DNA from 3 places in the Nitrospirillum amazonense genome. Region 1 is predicted to be linked to each of the others. Evidence: riboswitches for the same ligand, from Rfam matches in the RefSeq annotation. Region 1 holds a riboswitch; each other region holds the start of a gene.
What was found. Region 1 has a riboswitch for cobalamin ahead of cobW (cobalamin biosynthesis protein CobW). Riboswitches for the same ligand answer to the same signal wherever they lie in the genome.
Positions count from the first base shown of each region.

Region 1 (7,242 bases):
CTTCGATACGCTACAAACTTTAAAAGAAAAAACTGGCGCCTCAACGTTTTCGTCTATCCACTCCCGTAGACTGCATCTCTGCTCTGACACGCATCTTCAGGTTAATCGCTTTGACAGCTATTTCACAACCGAGACGTATAAGGCAATTGGCTCGCATATCCTGAAGAAGACGGATGCGTTGCTGATTGCTTCCGATAGCCGCGCGTTTGTCGAAGAGATGAAAGCTGCCTTTCCAGGAAAAGCATTTGAGATTGGTGATTTTATAAAAATAGACTACTTCTCCGGTATCCAAAGGGCGTTGCTCGACATGGCATTTCTTGGCATGGGCAAAGTCGTCTATGGTCCTTTATCTGCTTATGGCGTAATTGCGTCGATTGTTGGAAATATTTCGTACAGGAATGTCAGTTGGTTTGCCACCGAGCAGGGTTTATTTGACGGTGACAGCACCCGCTCCATTCGATATCTGAGAGCAGCTAATGCAGGTGCTATAGCCAACTTCGCCGAGGACATTCCCTTATCCGCTGACGATAGTGCCCTTGCCTACCGTATTAGCACAGCTTTGGCTAGCATTTCACCACATGACGCGTTGTTGTTGGCTGCACGCGGTTTAGCCATGCGCTTCTGTAGTTACGCATACCCCGCGTGGGTAGCTGACTATGGGCATTTTCTTTTTAGCGTCAAACATGCGGCCACCCGCGCGGGCGACGACGACGCCGCGCATTTGATTGAAGTACTTGAAAATATAATCACGAAAAGAATTGTTGTCCCGCTTCCCGAAAAAGAGGATAAGTCAGTTGTCAGTTTGATCTCCATCGCCATTCTCAGCGCTAATGGAGATGTGTGTGGCGACGCGCGCTATTACGAAAGTGCGATGGGGCTGGCCAGCAAGTTCGGTATCAATACGCGGGGAATAATTCTTAGATCTGCTAACCTTCTCCTGCATGACAAAAAAATTGAAGAAGCGATCGCAAAATTCCAATCTGCAATAGATGCGGATCCCAAATATGCTGATTCGTGGCACCTGCTTTCAATGGCTTATCACGCACATCGCCAACTAGCGTTGGCGATAGGTGCTGCGAAAAAGGCGACCGAGCTAGACGCCGAACAGGGGCGATATTGGTACCATCTCTCCCTTTTCCTAAAAGAAAATGGTGATTTAGATGATGCCGTGAAAGCGTGCAAGCGAGCATGCACCATAGAGCCGGATAATGCCACATTTTCTAGAATCTTAGACGAGATATAAATAGTCGCGACAAATGGAAGGCTGGAGCAACAAATGATAAGGCTTTGCAGCGCTTGTTCCAGATTGATCCTGTTAACAGCCTTATTTTTTTCTACTTCACCGGTGGCTCGTGCTGCCGATGCATCGGCGGCCAGCGGCCTGAATGTTTTAGCCTTTGGTGCAGATCCCACGGGCAGAATAGACAGCACCTCAGCGATCAAGCAAGCAATTGAAAGTGCCTGTTCTAGGAATTCCGTAGAGACGCCTGGCATTATCAGCGTTCCGAGTGGCTCATATAAGATTTCCGGCGTGATAACAATTAACTGTAGCAACATTACAATCACCGGAGCCGGTAAGGGCAATACAACTTTCTTTCCCACGCATGCAGGCGATGTTTTTTTTGCCGAAAACCTAGGGCCTGGCCCTCATCTTTATTCTATAAATTTCCGGGACTTCCAAATATATAGAACTGACAATCCGCCATCTGGATCAGGTATTCATTATAGGAAAGTTGCAGGTGGTACGATAGATCACGTGGCTGTTGTTGGGGAATTTTCCGGAATTGAAATTGAGTCTTCTATTAGTTTATTCTTCAGTGATATTGATCCTGGCGGTGATAACACTACTCCATTATCGCGGCTGTGGTGGGTGCATCGAGCCGGACCTAACGAGGAAAACCCCTCAGAGAATTTCATCGTAAACAGTAATTCACGCGCCTTACACCGCGGTAGCTACACCTATGGCCTGCTCTTGCAAGACACCGATGGTTTTAACATGGCCAACTATCATCTGGGCTTTACAAAGGGGCCCGCCCTCGAGATCAAAGCGCAGTATCCGACGGACATCGTTGTCGGCCTGACGTTTTCTAACGGCGGGTTTGATGAAGCGCAATACTGTATCCATTCTACTCGCGCGCCAGGCGACACCGGCGCTCGGGAAGCTTGGAATTTTAATGGTGTTCTCTGCGAATTGTCCGACCTCGATGGTTTCCATAACGACGATCCCCGGTTGATTAATGTGACGGCCGTGGGCTCAGCCTTCTTTTTGAACGGCCGCCACGGCGTCAACTTATCCGCTGGATCCGGTTTCAAATTGGGGCAGTCCATTTTCAACGCCAACAACCGTGAGAACCGCGGTGGCAGCCATGTCGTCCTTTCCGGCACGGTGACTGATGTCAACCTGGACGGGTGTAGTTTTGTTCGTAACAACGGACGCAACCCGGTGGACTACGACGTCATTCTCGCCGACCAAGCCGACCAGATAAGCGTTCAAACCAGCAAGCATGCCGGTGCCGCCAAGGGAGACATCGATAACCGTACCGGCGGTCGGCATATCGCCCTATCCGCCCTTTATTCGGAACGCGCAGAAAACGCGGGAACCGGTAAGTCGCTGGCCGGAACCACACTGCCGATCGGCGGTTCCCATTTGGCTCCTGGGTCATGCGCCAGCGGCGCTGTAGCCATTCCGGGCGCTCGGACCGACATGACCGCCATCGCTAGCCCTGCAGCGGGCGACGCCGGTGACGGATTCCAGATTCGTGCCTTTGTGTCTGAACCCGGCATGGTAATAGTGAAAGTCTGCGCCCTTACCGAGGCGATACCAGCGACAGTCCGTTACAATGTTCGCGTGCTGGAATAAGCTTTAGGGAATTGATTATCAAACGCCCGAATAAACCTTCCCACGTCCGTCGGCGTGCCTAACAGGCTGTTGAAAAAGCCTGTGGCTGCCTGAGTTTCAGCATGATTATAGGATGGCCCGCCCCTCTCGAAGCGATGGGTTAAGATCGCAGACTGGGCTGCTGCCGGCTTGGATGACACCGGGATAAGCTCGGTTAAGCTACCCCAGCGTTTCGTTCGAAGTCCACCGGGCTGAGGTAGCCCAGGGTCGAATGTCTGCGTGTCGGATTATAGAAGCGTTTGATGTAGTCGAAGACGTCGGCTCTGGCCTGGTTCCTCGACTGATAGACCGCCCTGGCCACCCGTTCGGCTTTGAGTGACGAGAAGAAGCTTTCCATGGCGGCATTTTAGCTTCGCTGGCCCTAACGGGCTCCCATACGTCGCCCGCCCGGCTCATGGAACAGGTGACGCCGTTGTCGGTGAGCAGGCGCTGGAACTGCTGGCTGGTGTATTGGCTGCCCTGGTCGGAATGATGCAGCACCGCCCTGGGTTTTCCCCGTCGCCATAAGGCCATGACCAATGCATCGGCGACCAACTGGGCAGTCATGGTGTCGCTCATCGACCAGCCGACGACGCGGCGGGAATAGAGTCGACCCCGACGCGGTCGATGACGTCATGGCCGTATTTGGCGACGACGTGGAAGAGGTCGTAGACGATCTCGGCTTGTGGACAACGCGCACGCACCTCATTGGCGTAGGCGGCGTTCATGTCCATGGCCACGGCCTTGATGCGGCGGCAGCCTTCCTCCCCCAACAGGTCGAAGAAGGGACGAATGCCTTCGCGCGAACGCTCGCGGCCAACCCACAGCACCCGCCGGGTGCGGGGCTCGATCACCACCGCGGCATAGCGGTGGCCGCGCTGGATGGCGAACTCATCCATCGCCAACACGCTGATCCCGCTGAGGTCTACCGGATCGAGGGATCGTTGCAACGCACGTTTGTCGATCTCCTTGACCGTGTGCCAGTCCAGCCCGAAGAACGCGGCCACCTGCTTCACCGGCAGGGCACGGCAGAGGCGGACCACGCTCTCCGCCAAACGCCGGGTCACCCGGGCATGGCGCTCCAGCCAATCCAGTCGTTCCAGCCGGGGGCCGCACTGCCCGCACAGAACACGCCGGCGCGGCACCGATATCCACGTCGCCGCATCCAAGATCGGAAGGTCCCGGACAACGCGCGTCTCAATGTCGTGAACACGCTCGCTCGCCTGGCCACAACCGTCGCAGATCATCGGCGAACAGGACGGTCGGCCAAGATATATCCAAACCGCCGGCTGCTCACCCGAGCGGCGTTCCACTGTCTCGACCCGGTAGCCTTCCCACCCAACGAGACATGACGTAGCTTCTCTATCGGGCAACGGCGCCCCCCCTGGCAGTCTGTGATGTTTGGCGACTACCAGTCTGTCAGAACGCGCCGTTGTCCGCCTCTACCCGCTAATCCGCGATGAACTTTTTTTCACGCGCTGCCGGGGAAGCCGCCGTGCGAAAATCATTGATCCCTAGCCCTCATGCAGCGCACTGTCGGCCCACCGACGGTGCCCCGGTCGCCGGCCGGATTTCCCACCGGCAGCTGGAGATAATAGGGAATCCGGTTCAAGGCCGGAGCTGCCCCCGCAACTGTGCGCGGTAGGTGCCAATACCCCCGGGCCGATAGGTCCGCGAGGAGCCGCCACTGGCCCGGGCCACCGCCCCGGCCGGGAAGGCAGGAGACGCGCCATGAACCGCAAGCCAGGAGACCTCCCGTCACGAGGTCCACATCTGGTCCGCCGGAGATGGCGGAGAGAGGGAAGTTTCGCCATGGCCCGCCCGCCCCCGCACGCGCGCCTTCCAAACGTCTTCGGCCTAAAACGGCCCCGCCCCGCATCCGCGGCCGCCAATGCGCCTGCCGGGCGCGACCGCCCCCTTTGAAAGCGAGCCCATGCCTACCCCCACCGCCAAAATCCCCGCCACCGTCATCACCGGCTTCCTCGGTGCCGGCAAGACCACGCTGATCCGCGGGCTGCTGCAGAACCCGGGAGGCCGCAAGCTGGCGCTGATCATCAACGAGTTCGGCGACGTCGGTGTGGACGGCGCGGTGCTCAAGGGCTGCGGCGACGCGGCCTGCCCGGAGGATCGAGTGATCGAACTGGCCAACGGCTGCCTGTGCTGCACCGTGGCGGACGATTTCGTGCCGGCGCTGGAAACGCTGCTGAACCGCGCCGATCCGCCGGACCACATTATCATCGAGACCAGCGGCCTGGCCCTGCCCAAGCCGCTGGTGCGCGCCTTCACCTGGCCCGCGGTGCGCTCGCGTGTTACGGTGGACGGCGTGGTGGCGGTGGTGGCGGCCGATGCCGTGGCCGAGGGCCGGTTCGCGCCCGATGCCGAGGCCCTGGCCCGGCAGAAGGCTGCCATGGAGGCCGGCGACGCCACGGTGGAGCACGAAACCCCGGTGCAGGAGGTGTTCGAGGATCAGGTGCTCTGCGCCGACCTGATCCTGGTCAGCAAGACCGACCTGGTGGACGAGGCGGGCCTGGCCGCCGTGGCCGACACGGTGAAGGCCCTGCGGCCCACCGCCCCGCCCCTGGTACGCGTGGCCCATGGCGATGTCGACCCCAATGTGCTGCTGGGCCTGTCGGCTGCGGCCGAAGCGGACCTCGACGCCCGCGTCAGCCACCACGATGGCGAGGAAGACCATGACCACGACGACTTCACCAGCTTCGTGGCCGAATTGCCATCCCAGGCCGATCCGGAGGCCCTGGTCCGCCGGCTGGGCGAGATCACCCAGCGCTTCGGCATACTGCGCCTGAAGGGCTTCATCGATGTGCCGGGCAAGCCCATGCGCCTGCTGGTGCAGGGTGTGGGCCCCCGCATCCAGACCAGCTACGATCGGCTGTGGGGGCCGGACGAGGTACGGCGCAGCCGCCTGGTGGTGATCGGTGAGACGGGCCTGGACAAGGCGGCCATCGAGGCGGCGCTGGCCGCCTGATTGGCCGCGCGGGTGGGGCATGGGCGCAAAGCGGTGCCCTGCCCAATCCCGCTGTTGACCCATCCCGCTGTTGAATTGACGGCGTATAGGGGCTAGAGCGGCATAAAGCTGGCTTTTCGTCTTTCAGTGTCGTCACACGGGTTCCGCCCCTCCCATGCACCTGTTGCCCACCCAGGCCGAGGATCTGCTGGCATCCCCCCAAGCCGAGGATTTGGGGCAGACGCCGGCGGAGTGCGTGTTGCTGTCCTTTTCCGACAGTGACCTGTCGGCGGCGGCCGCCGCCTACCACGCCGTGGGTAATGTTCCCTGGCGGCCCACGCTGCGCCTGGCCAACCTGATGCGCCTGGGGCATCCGCTATCCGTCGATATGTATGTTGAGGCGGTGGTGTCGCGCGCCCGTCTGGTGGTGCTGCGCCTGAACGGTGGCGCCGGCTATTGGCGCTATGGGCTCGAGCAGGTGGCGGAGACCTGCCGGGCCCGGGGCATCGCCCTGGCCGTAGTGCCCGGGGAGGCCAAGGCAGATCCCAGCCTGGAGGCCGCCGGCACCGTGGATCATGCCACCGCCCGCCGCCTGTGGCGCTGCTTCGTGGAGGGCGGGCCGGAGAACACGGTCCGGTTCCTGGCCGAGGCCGCCCAATTGCTGGGACGGCAGCCGCCCGCCGACCTGCTGGCGGGCGAGCCCATGCCTCTGCCCCGCTATGGCCGTCATGAAGGCTGGCGGCCGTCGGCACCCGTCGCGGGACCAGCGGCGGCGCTGGTTTTCTACCGATCGCACTTGCAGGCCGGCAATCTGGCAGCGCTTCACGCCTTGGCCGACGCCCTGGCCCGGCGCGGCCTGGCGCCCCACCTCTATTACGCGGCCAGCCTGAAGGAAGTTCGGGCGGCCCAGTGGCTGGCGGCCGAGCTTAGGGCCTTGCGACCGGCCGTGGTGCTGAACGCCACCGGCTTCTCTGCCCGCCAAGGTACGGAGGACTCCTCCCCCCTCGACGCCGCCGGCGCGCCGGTCCTGCAGGCTGTGCTGTCCACGGGCACGGAGGCGCTGTGGGAAAAGGCACGCGCCGGCCTGGGCCCCGCCGACCTGGCCATGAATGTGGTACTGCCGGAGATGGATGGCCGGCTGCAAGGCCCCGCCATCGCCTTCAAGGCGGCCGCCGACTGGGACGCCGCCCTGGAATACGCCCCGACCTTGAGCCGCCCCCGTGCCGACCGGGTGGACGCGCTGGCCGACAAGGCAGCCGCCTGGGCCCGTCTGGCCGCCACCCCGCGGGCGGGGCGACGCGTGGCCCTGGTGCTGTCCGATTATCCTGCCCGCGGCGGCACCGGCTTGGCGCTGGGCCTGGACACGCCGGCCAGCACCCTGGCGATGCTGGCAGCTCTGGCC
Region 1 is NZ_JARPAF010000003.1:203,059-210,300, reverse strand. Features, by position in the region: gene P5F91_RS19375 (tetratricopeptide repeat protein) at 1-1,243, shown strand, start outside; gene P5F91_RS19370 (glycosyl hydrolase family 28-related protein) at 1,277-2,860, shown strand; partial or broken gene P5F91_RS19365 (IS3 family transposase) at 3,054-3,487, opposite strand; gene P5F91_RS19360 (ISL3 family transposase) at 3,454-4,125, opposite strand; cobalamin riboswitch at 4,429-4,652, shown strand; gene cobW (cobalamin biosynthesis protein CobW) at 4,812-5,861, shown strand; gene cobN (cobaltochelatase subunit CobN) at 6,016-7,242, shown strand, end outside.

Region 2 (7,242 bases), on a different contig from region 1:
GATGGCCAGCTCACCAAAGGCGGTGATCTTGCCCGTCATCTCCTGCGCGTCCAGGCCCGAGTAGCTCCACACCACGGTGACCGTGGGGATCTCCACCTCGGGGAAGATGTCCGTGGGCATCCGGAACAGGCTCAGCACGCCCAGTAGCGTGATCAGGCCCGCCAGCACGGCGAAACTATAGGGACGCCTCAGGGCGTAGGCGACGATCCACATGAGGACGGGGCTCCGGCAATGCGATGCGGAAAAATGCAACGCTACGCCCAGGGGCCGAGGTCGCCCCCCGCCCGGCACAGCCCCAAATAATTAACGCGCTTGACGGTTAAGGGGAACCTACTTCGATACGCAACGGTTCGAATTTAGGCATGCCGCGACCAATCGCCGCCAAATCGGAAAACTGTGGCCTGCGTCACTGCGCCCGTCGGCGGAGGGGAATGTAAAGGTGGCTAACCTTGAATTGCCAAGCTCTCCCTCGGTGCATCCTCGGGGGTTTCCTGACGGCCCACGGCGGGCCGGTCGGGCAGGGATGGCACCCAGCGGACCACGACATACAGGCCGAATCCGCACGCCAGAAGCGGCTTGAACCACGTGGTGGTGGCCACGTGCAGGCCTCGCGTCCAGACGTGGGTGGTCAGCGCGAAGCACAGCAGCACCAGCATCCAGCCCAGCGCCCGGTTGCGGCGGACATGAAATTCCCAGCCCGCCAGGGCGCCGGCGACCAGCGCCATGTCGCCGAAATGGCCAAGGACCGTACGCGGGTTGAACAGCAGCAGATACGTGACCATCAAGGCCGCCACGGTGGCGGCGGCCTTGGGGGCCGGCAGGCGGCTGACGGTGCCGCGGGCCAGGGTCAGCACGGCGATGCCGGCCAGGGCGCGGATAACGGTCTGGGCCATCAGGTCCAGTGGCAGGCCCAGGGTGGCCAGGCCATTGGCGAAATCGTGCCAGACGCCGCCGCCGGGGTTGGCGCTGCTCATGGTCTTGCGCACGAGCTGGCCATATTCGCCCAGGGCGTAGCCGGGGTCCCAGTGCGTCAGGGGCAGGGCCAGGGCCGCCGTCAGCCACAGCGCCAGGGACAGACGCAGGCGGGGCCACAGGGCGAAGGCCAGCATGACCAGGGCCAGGGCCTGGGGCTTGAACGCGCCGGCCAGTACCAGCAGGAACGCGGCGCGGCGCCACCGGCCTTCCGCCACGTCCGCCAGGCCGGCCAGCATCAGGCCCAGCATCAGGAATTCGGTCTGGGCGCCCCGCAGATCCACCACGCCGATGGGCAGCGCCGCCAGCAGGGCCACGCCGAACAGGCGCTGCCAATCGGTGCCCTGACGTTTCGCCGGCGCCAGCAGGCGGCACAGCCGGGCCACGCCCCACCAGCAGACGGCCAGCAGGCTCAGACGCCACAGCGCATCGCCCAGCAGCGGCGGCAGATAGGCCCACGGGGTGAACAGCACGGCGCTGGATGGCAGGTAAAGGAAGCCGTTGATGCCATCCTCGTAAATCTCAGCGCCCTGCCACCAGGCCCAGGTGGCCTCGGCGTAGATGTGGAATTCAGAAACGAACCGTCCACTAATCACCTGCGCCTCGATCACCACCAGGGCGATCGCCCAAAGGGCGAGGCCGAGCACCAGCGGGCGGGCCAGGGAAGGAAGTGGCGGGCGAACCATGCTGCAGAATAACCTATCTCATAGGTAATAGGCTCTATGGTCTATGCCTACCACCTTTGTGCTCAAGGTCAAGTGCCAAGGCTTGGCCGTTGCATATTTAAGATAAAATGTCGCGACGCCGCCCTTGCCCGGCACGGGCGATTGCCGTAAGGCTGCCATCGCCGACGGTTCCGCAGGTCCGCCTGTGGATGAAAAGGGAACGTGGTGGGGATGCGCGGCATCCGACTCCATGGCTGCCCCCGCAACTGTGAACGGCGAGCGCCGCCCACCCCGCCGCACGGGGAATGGCCACTGGGTTCCCAACGGAACCTGGGAAGGCTGGGCCGGCGCCGTGACCCGTGAGCCAGGAGACCTGCCGCCGGTGGCATTCGCATGGTCGCGGGGGCGGGGTGTCCCGGCGGAACCGGTCAGCGGCGCGGCGGGTCCCAGGGGCCCCGTGGCCGCTCGGTCTCGTCGACAGGTAATCCCCTCCTTCCGGCTGGTCTTGGCCTCTGATACCACGGGTGCATGAGGCCGGTGGGATGGAACTGACTGATGACGCATGAGCACACGGCCGTCCCTGGCGTCACTCTGGTCCTGGGCGGGGCCCGCTCCGGCAAAAGCCGCTTCGCCGAGGGGCTGGTGACCGCCCTGCCCGGGCCCTGGACCTATATCGCCACCGCCCAGGCCTGGGACGACGAGATGCGCGACCGCATCGGCCGCCACCAGGCCGACCGCGTGCCCGGCTGGACGACGGTGGAGGCGCCGCTGGACCTTGCCGGCGCGCTGGCCGCCCCCGGCGACGGGCCGGTCCTGGTCGATTGCCTGACGCTATGGCTGACCAACGTCATGCTGGCCGACCGCGACGTGGTCGCCGCCGTCGCCACGCTGGAGGGGGCGCTGGCCGCCCGTACGGGCGCCACCGTCCTGGTGGGGAATGAGGTAGGCATGGGCATCGTGCCGGAGAACGCGCTGGCCCGCGCCTTCCGCGACCACGCCGGCCGGCTGCACCAGCGCCTGGCGGCCACGGCGTCGCAGGTGTTCCTGACGGTGGCGGGCCTACCCCTGAAAGTGAAATAAGAGCGGAAGGAGGTAGCCATGGCCGATCTTGAGTCCCCGGATGACGAAGGCGCCCGCCATCGCGAGAAGATGCAGAAGCGCAAGGCCGTGCAGGACGCCCGTGTCGCCCAGGCCACCCGGGAGAAGGGCCTGCTGATGGTCCACACGGGCCCCGGCAAGGGCAAGACCACGGCGGCGCTGGGCATGATGCTGCGTACCGCCGGGTATGGCCTGCGCGTGGGTTTCATCCAGTTCGTGAAGGGCAACTGGGCGACGGGCGAGCAGACGGCGCTGACGCGCTTTTCCGACCTGATCGACCACCATGTGATGGGCGAGGGCTTCACCTGGGATACCCAGGACAAGGAGCGGGACATCGCCGCCGCCGTCCGCGCGTGGGAACTGGGCCGCCGCATGCTGGCCGACCCGCAGTACCACCTGGTGGTGCTGGATGAGATCAACATCGTGCTGCGCTACGGCTACCTGGATGTGGCCGATGTTCTGGCCGGGCTGAACGCCCGCCTGCCCGACACCCATGTCCTGGTCACCGGCCGCAACGCCAAGCCCGAGATCATCGAGGCTGCCGACCTGGTGACGGAGTTTCAGGCGGTGAAACATCCTTTCCAGGCCGGCATCAAGGCGCAGCGCGGGATCGACTTCTGATGGCCGACCGCACCGCCGGGGGCGCCCGCGCCCTGATGATCCAGGGCACCGGTTCGGACGTGGGCAAGTCGCTGCTGGTGGCGGCCCTGGCCCGGGCCTATACCCGGCGCGGCCTGCGGGTGCGCCCGTTCAAGCCGCAGAACATGTCCAACAACGCCGCCGTGACACCGGACGGGGGGGAGATCGGCCGCGCCCAGGCGCTGCAGGCCCGCGCCTGCGGTGTCGCGCCCTCGGTGGACATGAACCCGGTGCTGCTGAAGCCGCAGACGGACCTGGGCGCGCAACTGGTGCTGCGCGGCCGCGTGCTGGGCAATGCTCAGGCCTCGGCCTACCAGCGCCGCAAGGGGGAACTGCTGCCGGCCGTGCTGGAAAGCTTCCACCGCCTGCGGGGGGAGTGCGACCTGGTGGTGGTGGAAGGGGCGGGCAGCCCGGCGGAAACCAACCTGCGCGCCGGGGACATTGCCAACATGGGCTTCGCCCGCGCGGCCGGTGTACCGGTGGTATTGGCCGGCGACATCGACCGGGGTGGGGTCATCGCCAGCCTGGTGGGCACCCATCGCGTGCTGGACGTGGAGGATCGCGCCCAGATCCGCGGCTTCCTGATCAACAAGTTCCGCGGTGACGTCCGCTTGTTCGAAAAGGGCGTGACGGAGATCGAGGCCCGCACCAGCTGGCCCTGCTTCGGCGTCATGCCGCACCAGCCGGCGGCAGCCCGCCTGCCGGCCGAGGACGGCATGGACTTGGCCCACTGGGCGAAACGCGCCTCCGGTGGAGCCTTGCGCGTCGCCGTGCCCATGCTGTCGCGCATCGCCAATTTCGACGACCTCGACCCCCTGCGGCTGGAGCCGGGCGTTACGGTGGTGATGGTGCCCCCCGGCCGGCCCCTGCCGGGCGACGCCCACGGCGTCATCCTGCCGGGGTCCAAGGCCACCCTGGCCGACCTGGCCTTCTTCCGCGCGCAGGGGTGGGACATCGACCTGGCGGGCCATGTGCGTCGGGGGGGCTGGGTGCTGGGCCTGTGCGGCGGCTATCAGATGCTGGGCCGGACGGTTGCCGACCCCGACGGCATCGAGGGGCCGCCCGGCATCGCCGCCGGCCTGGGCTACCTGGACGTGGAAACCGTGCTGGCCCCGGCCAAGACCCTGCGCGCGGTGACGGGCCACGACGCCGCCAGCGGGTCGGCCCTCACGGGGTATGAAATGCACCTGGGTGTGACCCAGGGGCCGGACCGCGCCCGGCCGCTGCTGTATCTGGAGGCGGAGGGTGGCGAGGCGGTGGCGGAGGGGGCGGTCAGCCTTGATGGCCGCATCGCCGGCACTTATGTCCACGGCCTGTTCGGCCATGACGCCCAGCGGGCGGCATGGCTGCGGCGATGGAACGTGGCGCCCGGCCTCGATAGTTATGACGGCACGGTGGAGGCGGCGCTCGATGAGTTGGCCGAGGCCGCCGAACGCCACCTGGATCTCGACGCACTATGGGCCATCAGCCGATGACCGCTCCCGACAGGCCGTGCCCCGACTTCGACGCAGACTTCCGGGCCCACTTCCGTGACCTACTGGTCTGGCGGCGCGACGTGCGGCGTTTCCGCACCGATCCGCTGCCCGATGGATTGCTGGAACGGCTGCTCGACCTGGCCTGCCTGGCGCCGTCCGTGGGCCTCAGCCAGCCCTGGCGCTTCGTCCGGGTGGACGATCCCGCCCGCCGCGACGCCGTGCGGATGGAATTCGAGCGCTGCAACGCCGAGGCGCTGGCCGCCCAGGCGCAGGATCGCGCCCGCCTGTACGCCCGCCTGAAGCTGGCGGGCCTGCGCGAGGCGCCCTGCCACCTGGCGGTGTTCGTCGATCCCGACCCGACGCAAGGCGCCGGCCTGGGCCGCCGCACCATGCCCGAGACCCTGGCCTATTCCGCCGTCGCGGCCATCCAGACGCTGTGGCTGGCAGCGCGGGCGGAGGGGATCGGCCTCGGCTGGGTTTCCATCCTGCGGCCAGAGGTGATGAACGGCCTGCTGGCGGTGCCGGCCGAGTGGCGCCTGGTGGGCTATCTTTGCATCGGCTACCCCGCCGAGCCGGACGACGTGCCCGAACTGGAACGCGCCCACTGGGAACAGCGGCATCCACTGTCCGACGTGCTGTTTCAGAGATGAGGGGGATGGCTTTTTTGCCCTCAAATGCCGGGCGGCCGCATCCGCGGGTTTGGCTTCCCCGCATTTCCGTCCTAGCTTATCCAGGCGGCGATCAGCGCCAAGCCCCACAGCAGGGCCAGGCTGCGGCGGTAAAGGCTGAGGCCGGCCTCGATGTCGGCGGCGGTGGCCTCGGCCCGGCCGTCGCCCATCCAGTGGTCGTCCACCCGCACATCGCCATAGGTGCGGGGACCGGCCAGGCGCAGGCCCAGGGCGCCCGCCATGGCGGCCTCCGGCCAGCCGGCGTTGGGGCTGCGGTGATGGCCGGCGTCACGGCGGACGGCAACCAACGCCGCCTTGGCCCCGGCGGGGCCGCGCGTCCAGGCCGCCAGCACCAGCAGCAGGGCCGTCAGGCGCGAGGCCGGCAGGTTCACCACGTCGTCCAGCCGGGCGGCCGCCCAGCCATAGGCCTCATGCCGGGGGGTGCGATGGCCCACCATGCTGTCGGCGGTGTTGATGGCCTTGTACGCCAGCACTCCCGGCAGGCCACCCACCGCCAGCCAGAAGGCCGGCGCCACCACCCCGTCGGAAAAGTTCTCCGCCAGGCTTTCGATGGCGGCGCGGGCCACGCCGGCCTCATCCAGGCTGGCGGGGTTGCGGCCGACGATGTGCGATACCGCCTCCCGCCCGCCCTCCAGCCCGCGCTGGCGCAACGCGCGCGGCACGGCGGCGACGAAGCGGTGCAGGCTGCGCTGGGCCAGCAGGCTGCTGGCCACCAAGCCCATCGCCACGGTTCCCCAAAGGCCACCCAGGCGCGCCAGCAAGGATTGCAGCAGGACGCCGACGGCCAGCGCCACCCCCACCAGCACCAGCTCGGCCAGGATGCCGGCCGCCTTGCGCCAGGCCACCGGCCGTTCGGCCTGGTTCCAGGCGTGGTCCAGCCCGCTGATCAGGGCACCGATCCACACCACCGGATGGCGGATGCGGGCATACAGGGCGTCGGGATAGCCCAGCAGGGCCTCCAGCGCCAAGGCGGCCAGGGCCAGCCAGGGCAGGACGGGGTAAAGGGTGGGGAAGACGCTCATGATGTCTGGGGTTTAGCATGATGACGCCCGAAATCCAGATCCGTCATGGCGGCGACCTGACCCAGGCGGTGTCCCTGTTCCCCGATGCACCCGGCCCCTGGGTCGATCTCAGCACCGGTATCAATCCCTGGCCCTATCCCTTGCCCCCCATCCCGCCCGTCGCCTGGACGGGCTTGCCCACGCGCGGTGACCTGCGGGCGCTGCTGGCGGCGGCGGCCTTGGCTTATGGCGCGCCGGGGCCGGACAGCCTGGTGGCGGCACCGGGATCGGAGCTGCTGATCCAAACCCTGCCGCGTCTGCGCGCCGCCGGGGAGGTGGCCATCGTCGGCCCCACCTATGGCGACCACGCCCGTGCGTGGGCCGCCGCCGGCCATGCCGTGCGTACCGTGACGGCACCTGAGGACGCGGTAGACGCCGCCGACGTGGTGGTGCTGTGCAACCCCAACAACCCCGATGGTCGCGCCTGGGAGGTGGGTGACCTGCTGGATCGGGCCGCCCGTCTGGCTGCGCGCGGCGGCTGGCTGGTGGTGGACGAGGCCTACGCCGACCTGGACCCCACGCGCAGCCTGTGCCCGCACGCGGGTGCGCCGGGGCTGGTCATCCTGCGATCCTTCGGCAAGTTCTTCGGCCTGGGCGGTGTGCGCCTGGGTTTCGTCCTGGCGCCGCCGGCGCTGCTGGACGC
Region 2 is NZ_JARPAF010000001.1:48,796-56,037, forward strand. Features, by position in the region: gene P5F91_RS00205 (efflux RND transporter permease subunit) at 1-213, opposite strand, end outside; gene P5F91_RS00210 (glycosyltransferase 87 family protein) at 444-1,658, opposite strand; cobalamin riboswitch at 1,807-2,032, shown strand; gene cobU (bifunctional adenosylcobinamide kinase/adenosylcobinamide-phosphate guanylyltransferase) at 2,193-2,717, shown strand; gene cobO (cob(I)yrinic acid a,c-diamide adenosyltransferase) at 2,736-3,356, shown strand; gene P5F91_RS00225 (cobyric acid synthase) at 3,356-4,849, shown strand; gene bluB (5,6-dimethylbenzimidazole synthase) at 4,846-5,499, shown strand; gene cbiB (adenosylcobinamide-phosphate synthase CbiB) at 5,571-6,560, opposite strand; gene cobD (threonine-phosphate decarboxylase CobD) at 6,578-7,242, shown strand, end outside.
Region 2: another riboswitch for cobalamin. It lies ahead of cobU (bifunctional adenosylcobinamide kinase/adenosylcobinamide-phosphate guanylyltransferase); the one in region 1 lies ahead of cobW (cobalamin biosynthesis protein CobW).

Region 3 (7,242 bases), on a different contig from region 1:
AACTGGCCTGGCTGGATGCCCGCCCCGCTGGGCGCAGCGGGCGGGATCTGGTGACCTTCTGGACCCTGAAGGAAGCCTACATCAAGGCCCTGGGCCTGGGCCTGTCGCTGCCCACCGACAGCTTCGCCATGGCACCCGAAGGCCCCGCGCTGATCCGTCACGACGGGTCGTTGCCGTCAGGCCAAGCCTGCCGGCTGTGGACCCGTGATCTGCCCAGCGGCCACGCGGCCGCCGTGGCCTGGATGGGGTCGGCCCGGATGGAGGGGGACGGCCAGCCCCCCACCGATCTGGTGATGGAGGAGGGGCTGGCCGACCTGTGGTGATCAGAAACTTTGGGCCACGGTAAACCGGACGGAGCGGGGCTCCAGCGGGTGGGCGTGCAGATCGCCGACACCTTCCGCCGGTTCGCCCTTCAGGCGGTCGGTGTAATAATAGTCGGCGGCGTCATCCTTGCTGTCGAAGACGTTGTAGAGGCCGATGCCGAAGCGCAGGCCGCTTTGCAGCGTGTAGTTGGCCGTCAGGTTCCATTCCTGGCTGCCCGCCGAGTGCACGCTGTTGTCCTCGACCAGCGGGTGGGCGCCGAAATAGCGGTACTCCACGCCACCTGACCAGGGGCCGAGATCGCGCAGATAGATCCCCAGCGAGCCGATCAGCTTGGGCGCGTCGGGGATGAAGCTGCCGGCTGGATCGCTATCGGTATAGCGGGCGTGGCTGAAGGCGACGCTGCCGTAGAATTCCAGCCAGCTGAACGGGTTGTAGGTGGTGTTCAGCTCCACCCCGCGCCGGCGGCTGGGGCGCCCCGCCTCCGTCTGGCCGACGTCGGCGTCGTAGGTCAGCTCCGACACGAAATCCATCTGGAAGGCCGTCAGCGTGGCGGTCAGGTTGGGCAGGATGGTGCTGCGGATGCCCACCTCCTCGCCATCGGCCTTGGCCAGCAAGGGGGCGTTCCCCTGCGACGCTCCCCGCACGTCGTCGCTGTGGAAGCCGCGGCCGGCGCTGAGGTAGACCTCAGTTCCCTGCCACAGGGTGGCGATGGCGCTGCCCTTCGGCTGGAACAGGCGGGCCGCCACCACGCCGGCGTTGCTGCCGTGGTCGGTGGCGGCCAGGTAGTCCTCCCGCATGCCCACCACGGTCCGCAGCCAAGGCGTCCAATGGCTGGTCGCCTGGACATAGGCGCCGCCGCCGGTCTCCTGAACGTTGTCGTTGCTCAGCTGGGCATAGGCCACGCGGGCTCGGGTCGCCCGCAGGTCGACATGCACATCGTCGAAGCGGGTGTCCAGGCCGGCGACCACCTCATGGTCCAGGCCCAGCAGGTTCAAGGGACGGCTGTAGCTGATGGCGCCGCCGGCAACCATGCGGTTCTCATCCTGGGCGTGCTGGTCGCCCTGGACGGGATTGTCCAGGAAATGGGTGAAGTTGTTCCACAGCGTCAGCTGGTTGTTGATAACATAGGCGTTGGCCGTCACCTCGCCGCCAGCCAGCCAGCCGGCATCCACCGGCATGGCAAAGGTGCCCGACAGGCTCATGCGCCGCGCCTGGCCGCCATCCGTGGGGTCCAGGGTGCCATAGCGGCCGATCAGGCCTTGCGCGATGGCGCGTTCCGGCTGGTCGGTGGTGGCGTTCCACAGGCCACGGTAATACATGGCCGTGACGCTGAAGCCGTCGGCCCGCGCGCCCTGGCTGTAGCGCAGCACGGCATTGCCCTTGCGCAAATTGTCCGGATGGTCCCAGGGCCCGTCATAATGCACCAGCTCACCGCCCGCCATCAGCTGGCCGGCGCCCAACGCCGTAGCGCCGGCGGCGAAGGCACGCTGATAGCCCAGCGTGCCCGCCGTCAGCGCCACCTGGGCCGGAAGCTGGTCCAGGTAAGCCATCTGGATGGAACCGACGGCGGAGAAGTCGCCCTGCGCCGCGAAGTAGGGGCCCTTGGTGTAGCCGATGCCGCGGGCCAGTTCGGGAATCACGAAATTCAGGTCGGTGTAGCCCTGGCCATGCGCATGGGTGCGCATGTTCACCGGCATGCCGTCCACGCTGGTGGCCATGTCGGTGCCGTGGTCCAGGTTGAAGCCACGCAGCAGATACTGGTTGGCCTTGCCCTCGCCACTGTGGCTGGTGACCACCAGGCCCGGCACGGTCTCCAGCATCTGGCCCACACGGTAGGCCGGCAGCAACTCCAGTTCCTCCTTCACCACCACCCCTTGGCTGGAGGTGGCGGCGGCGCCGATGAGATCGCGGCGGGCGGCGGTAACCAGCACGTCGTCGACGGTGTTGGACGCGGTGTCGGCGGCATCGTCGGTGGCGGCGAAGGCCGCCGGGCTGGTCAAGACCAGCAGCGCGGTTGTTATTCCGGGAACGAAACGACCCATGTTTGTTGGCCTCTGGCAACGTGACACGTCACCACGGGCCAAAGACCGGATCGCCCATCACCGGCCTGGATATCCCCAAGCGGCCGGGACGGCGGGCGCCCTTTCCCCACTGGTGCACCCCGCCCAATGTGCCCGTGCGTGACCACGGCGTGACGGCAGGTCTCCTGGCTCACGGGTCATCACCCTGGCACCGCCTTCCCGGTTTCCCAGTGGCTTCGATCCCCGCCGCGATAGCATGCGCGGGGATGGTGTCGGGCTCGCCGTTCACAGTTGCGGGGGCAGCCGCGGCGTCGGGGAGGGGATTCCCCACCGCGTTCCCTTTTCATCCCGCCCGGTCAGGGCGGGAACCGTCAGGGCTTTTCTACGGGGAATTGTAGGCGCATGCAAACGCGATGTCGCTGCGTTGGGGGGTGAGCACCCTGGCGAACAAGCTTGGCGGTTGTGTGACAACGGCCACCCACGCCGGGGCATGGCAGCAATTCGGGGGGCTTCGAGCGATTTCCCTTGTACCTGGGACCGGTCACAGCCACTTATGCGGTCTTAGGGAATGGATGGCATCATCCGTTCCCATGCCGGGCCGCTGGGCCTGGCGGTATCCCCCGGGTGGCGCGTAGCGGTGGCGGCCAAATCGCCCCTGTAGCACCCAGGGCATACTCGACCTTCTGACACATGCCTGCCGGCACGCGCCCGGGCAAGGGCTTGACCGCGATCCGCGGCCGCGAGAAACGAACGCGGCCGGCGCGTCGCCCTGGGATTCCAAGACATTGACCGCTTTCGACACCCTTTCCCTGCGGCCTGAGATTCAGGCCGCCCTGGCCCAGTTGGGCCATCACACAGCCACCCCCATCCAGGCGCGGGCCATTCCCCATGCGCTGGAGGGCCGCGACATCCTGGGCATCGCCCAGACGGGCACCGGCAAGACCGCCGCCTTCACCCTGCCCATCCTGCAGCGCCTGGGGGCCGCCCCGTCGGCCCTGCCGCTGCGCATGCCCCGCGCCCTAATCCTGACCCCGACGCGTGAGCTGGCGGTGCAGATCGGCGAGAGCATCACCAACTACGGCGTGGGCCTGAAGCTCAGCCACACCGTCATCCTGGGCGGCGTCGGCCAGGGCAGCCAGGTGAAGGCGCTGGCCAACGGCATCGATATCCTGGTGGCCACCCCCGGCCGCTTGCTGGACCTGATGACCCAGGGCCACGTGCGCCTGGACAAGGTCGAGGTGCTGGTGCTGGACGAAGCCGACCGCATGCTGGACATGGGCTTCATCCACAGCCTGCGGAAGATCATGGCCAAGCTGCCGGCCAACCGGCAGACGCTGTTCTTCTCCGCCACCATGCCGGCCGACGTGTCGGAACTGGCGGGCAAGATGCTGCGCGACCCGCTGCGGGTCGAGGTCACGCCCGTTTCCACCACGGCGGAGCGCATCGAGCAGAAGGTCATCTTCGTGCCGGCGGCGGAAAAGCGCCACGTGCTGGTCGACCTGATCCGCGGCGATGCCGGCATGCAGCGCAGCATCGTCTTCACCCGCACCAAGCATGGCGCCAACCGCGTGTCGGCCCAGCTGGAGCAGGCGGGCATCGAGGCCGCCGCCATTCACGGCAACAAGTCGCAGAACGCCCGGCAGAAGGCGCTGGACGGTTTCCGCGCCGGTACCGTCCGGGTGCTGGTGGCGACCGACATCGCGGCGCGCGGCATCGACGTGGACGGCGTCACCCACGTGGTGAACTTTGAGCTGCCCAACGAGCCGGAGACCTATGTCCACCGCATCGGCCGCACCGCCCGTGCCGGTGCCTCGGGCGTCGCCGTGTCGCTGTGCACGGCCGACGGGGATGAGCGCATCTACCTGCGCGATATCGAGAAGCTGATCCGCAAGTCCATCCCGGTGGGTGAGCGGCCCGAGGCCACGCCCCAGGCCGCCGCCGCCCCGGTGAGCCGTCCGCCCCTGCCGGCCCGCCAGCCGCGCAACGGCGGCGGCAATGGCGGTCGCGGGCAGCCCCGCGGCCAGCGCAGCGCCGAGGGCCAGGCGGAGGCTCGGCCCCAGGGCCAGCGGCCCGCCCGTAGCGACGGCCAGCGGCCCGCCCGCGCCGACGGTCAGCGTCCTCGCGCCGAGGGCAACCGCCCGCAGGGCCAGGGTCCGCGCCCCGAGGGCGCACGGCCTGAAGGTGGCCGCCAGCAGCAGCAAGCCCGTCCTCAGGGCCAGCGTCCGGCCCAGCCGCAGGGGCCGCGTCCGAACGCCCCCCGTCCGGCCGCGCCACGCCCCGTCCAGGATGGTCGTGGCACCCAGTTCTCCAGTTTCGTGGCGGCCTTGAACGCCAACGAAGACCAGCAGCAGCCGGCGCGCGAGGATCGCAACCGCCCGCGTCGCCGCCGCTGAGCCGTACCACGCCTGAGTTGTGATGGTTCTTTAGGAAGAGGAGGTCCCCATGGGCCGCAGCAGCAAGCCGAAATCCAAGTCCGTCAGCGAATTCGTCCTGTTCGACGTCCTGTATGACGATGGTTCGCGGTCGTCCAACCGCCGCGTCCCCTCGTCCGAACTGGGCGGCCTGGACGGTGACGAGCCCGCCCGCGCCATCATCGAGGCGCAGGACCGCGAAATCGCCGCCATGTCCGGCAACCCGCGTGGCCGCATCAAGTCGCTGACCCGCTCGCCGGTCCGGTGAACGCCGGGCTGATCCATCCGCATCGCCGACGCGTATTGAAAAACGTCCCGTGCCCAGGCCGGGGCGTTTTTCTTTTTTGGCTTTGCGGGGAGGAAAAGGCCTTGGGACCAGTGCTGCGCCAGGCCGCGATCTACGCGGCAACCCTTATCGCCTTCCTGGCCCTGGATGCCGTCTGGCTGACCCGCATGGTGGGGTTTTACCGCCAGGTGATGGGCGACATGGTGGCGCCCCAGCCACGCCTGGGGCCGGCTGCCGTGTTCTACCTGCTTATGGCGGGCGGCATCATCTTCTTTTGTGTGGAACCGGCGACACGGTCGGAGGCGCCGCTGATGCAGGCGCTGATGCGCGGCGCGGTGTTCGGTCTTCTCACCTATGGCACGTACGACCTTACCAACCACGCCACCTTGCGCCTGTGGTCCGCCCGGCTGAGTGCGCTGGATATGGCATGGGGGGCGGTTCTGACCGCCGTGGCGGCGGCGGCCGGCTGTGCCGTCGCCCTCTATTTCAGCAAGAATCCATAATGATTGCCGCCGGCTGTGCGGTTCACGATTTGGCCGGGGGTGTAGTCGAAGGTATCGTCCAGGGTCAGGCGCACGAAGATGGGTTTTCCCACCATGTCCAGGTGCGCCAGATCCGCGATCTCATAGTGAACATGCACCTTGCCGCCCGCCAATGACACCAGGGTGACGTCGCCGCCGATGCAGACCTGGCCGTTGAACTTGGCGCGCACGTAATAGGTGTCGCGCCCATCGGCCAGGACGGTGGATTCGACACGGCGCACGTCCACCGGCGTCAGCGGCAATTCGATGCGGTACATGGTCAGCACGTCGGTGCCGGTGGGGCGCGTGGTGTGCAGTTCCAAGGCGCAGGCGGCCTGCAACATCTTCTGGTCGGGGCCGGGGCCCATCGGCTCCTCGCTGGAACAGCCGCCCAGCGCCAGACCGGCGCCCAGGGCCAAGGCGACCCCCAACTTCTTCCCGTCGCGCATGCCATCCCCCGATGTGGTGTCCCCAGGGCGGTCGACCCCCGTCGATCCCCAGGGTCAGCTAATCGCCCGAGGCGCGGCGGATGGTCAAGGATCTATTCCGTGTCCGGCCGTGGCGGCCAAGGGAAGAAGGCGCTGGTGCGCCGGCGATAATCAGCGAACGCGGCCCCCCGCGACCGCGCCATGTGCGCCTCCAACGGCGGCAGTCCAGAGACATGGACCAGCAGCACGTACATCAGGACGGGGCCGATCAGCCCCAGCCAACCCCACGGCCAAACCCCTTCCGGCCCCGGCGTCAGGGCGAAGCAGGGGTAGGCCAGCCACACCAGCCATTCGAAGAAATAGTTGGGATGGCGCGACCAGCGCCATAGTCCGGCGTCGCACACGCGCCCGTGGGCATTGGGCCGCCGGCGGAAGCGGGCCAATTGGGCGTCGGCCACCCCTTCGCCGGCGATCCCCGCCAGCAGCACCACCGCGCCCAGAACGTCCCCGCCGCCAAGGCCGGGCGCTGGGTTACGGGCGGCGGCGTAAACGGTGATCGTCAACAGCGCCGCGGCCAGCGCCTGGCTTTGCAGGAACCAGAACAGGCGCATGGCGGCTTTCGGACCCCAGACCCGCATCAACTCGGCATATCGCGGATCGTCACCGCCACCTCGGGTGCGGACGGCGATATGGGCGGCCAGCCGCGCCGACCAGAGTCCCACCAGCGTCGCCACCAATATCTGCCGGGGGCTGGCAGGCGCCCCGTCCACCGGCGCCAGCACGGCGGCCAGGGCGCCCGCGCCCACGGTCATGGACCAGCAGGCGTCCACCCAGCCGGACTGGCGGGTCCGCCGCTGGATGGCCCAGGCCAGCGCCATGGCGGCGCACTGCCCGAGTGCCACCGCCGCCAGCAGGATGGCCGGCGCCAAGGGTCAGAGCCCGACCAGCGGCTGGACCAGGCGGCCCAGCAGGCTGTGGATGCGCAGCCGACCGCGCACGGCGATCAGGCACAGGCAATCGCCATCCGGCTCTGCCAGCGGCTGGTGATCCACGCTGGCATCCACCGCCGCCATGTCGCCGGAGGCGAAGCGGCCGAAGACGTCGCTGAAGGCGCCGTCGACGACACAGGTGTATTCCTGGCCCCGATGGCCGTGCATGGGTATGGCCATGCCCGCCGCCACACGGAACAGCATGACCTTGTAGCCCTGGGCGGGGTCGACCCGCACCGCGCGTCCCCGGATGCCGGGTGCG
Region 3 is NZ_JARPAF010000004.1:1,324,287-1,331,528, reverse strand. Features, by position in the region: gene P5F91_RS26645 (4'-phosphopantetheinyl transferase family protein) at 1-323, shown strand, start outside; gene P5F91_RS26640 (TonB-dependent receptor) at 324-2,366, opposite strand; cobalamin riboswitch at 2,504-2,733, opposite strand; gene P5F91_RS26635 (DEAD/DEAH box helicase) at 3,131-4,738, shown strand; gene P5F91_RS26630 (hypothetical protein) at 4,788-5,024, shown strand; gene P5F91_RS26625 (DUF2177 family protein) at 5,135-5,545, shown strand; gene P5F91_RS26620 (hypothetical protein) at 5,524-6,012, opposite strand; gene P5F91_RS26615 (DUF1295 domain-containing protein) at 6,105-6,920, opposite strand; gene P5F91_RS26610 (ChrR family anti-sigma-E factor) at 6,924-7,242, opposite strand, start outside.
Region 3: another riboswitch for cobalamin. It lies ahead of P5F91_RS26640 (TonB-dependent receptor); the one in region 1 lies ahead of cobW (cobalamin biosynthesis protein CobW).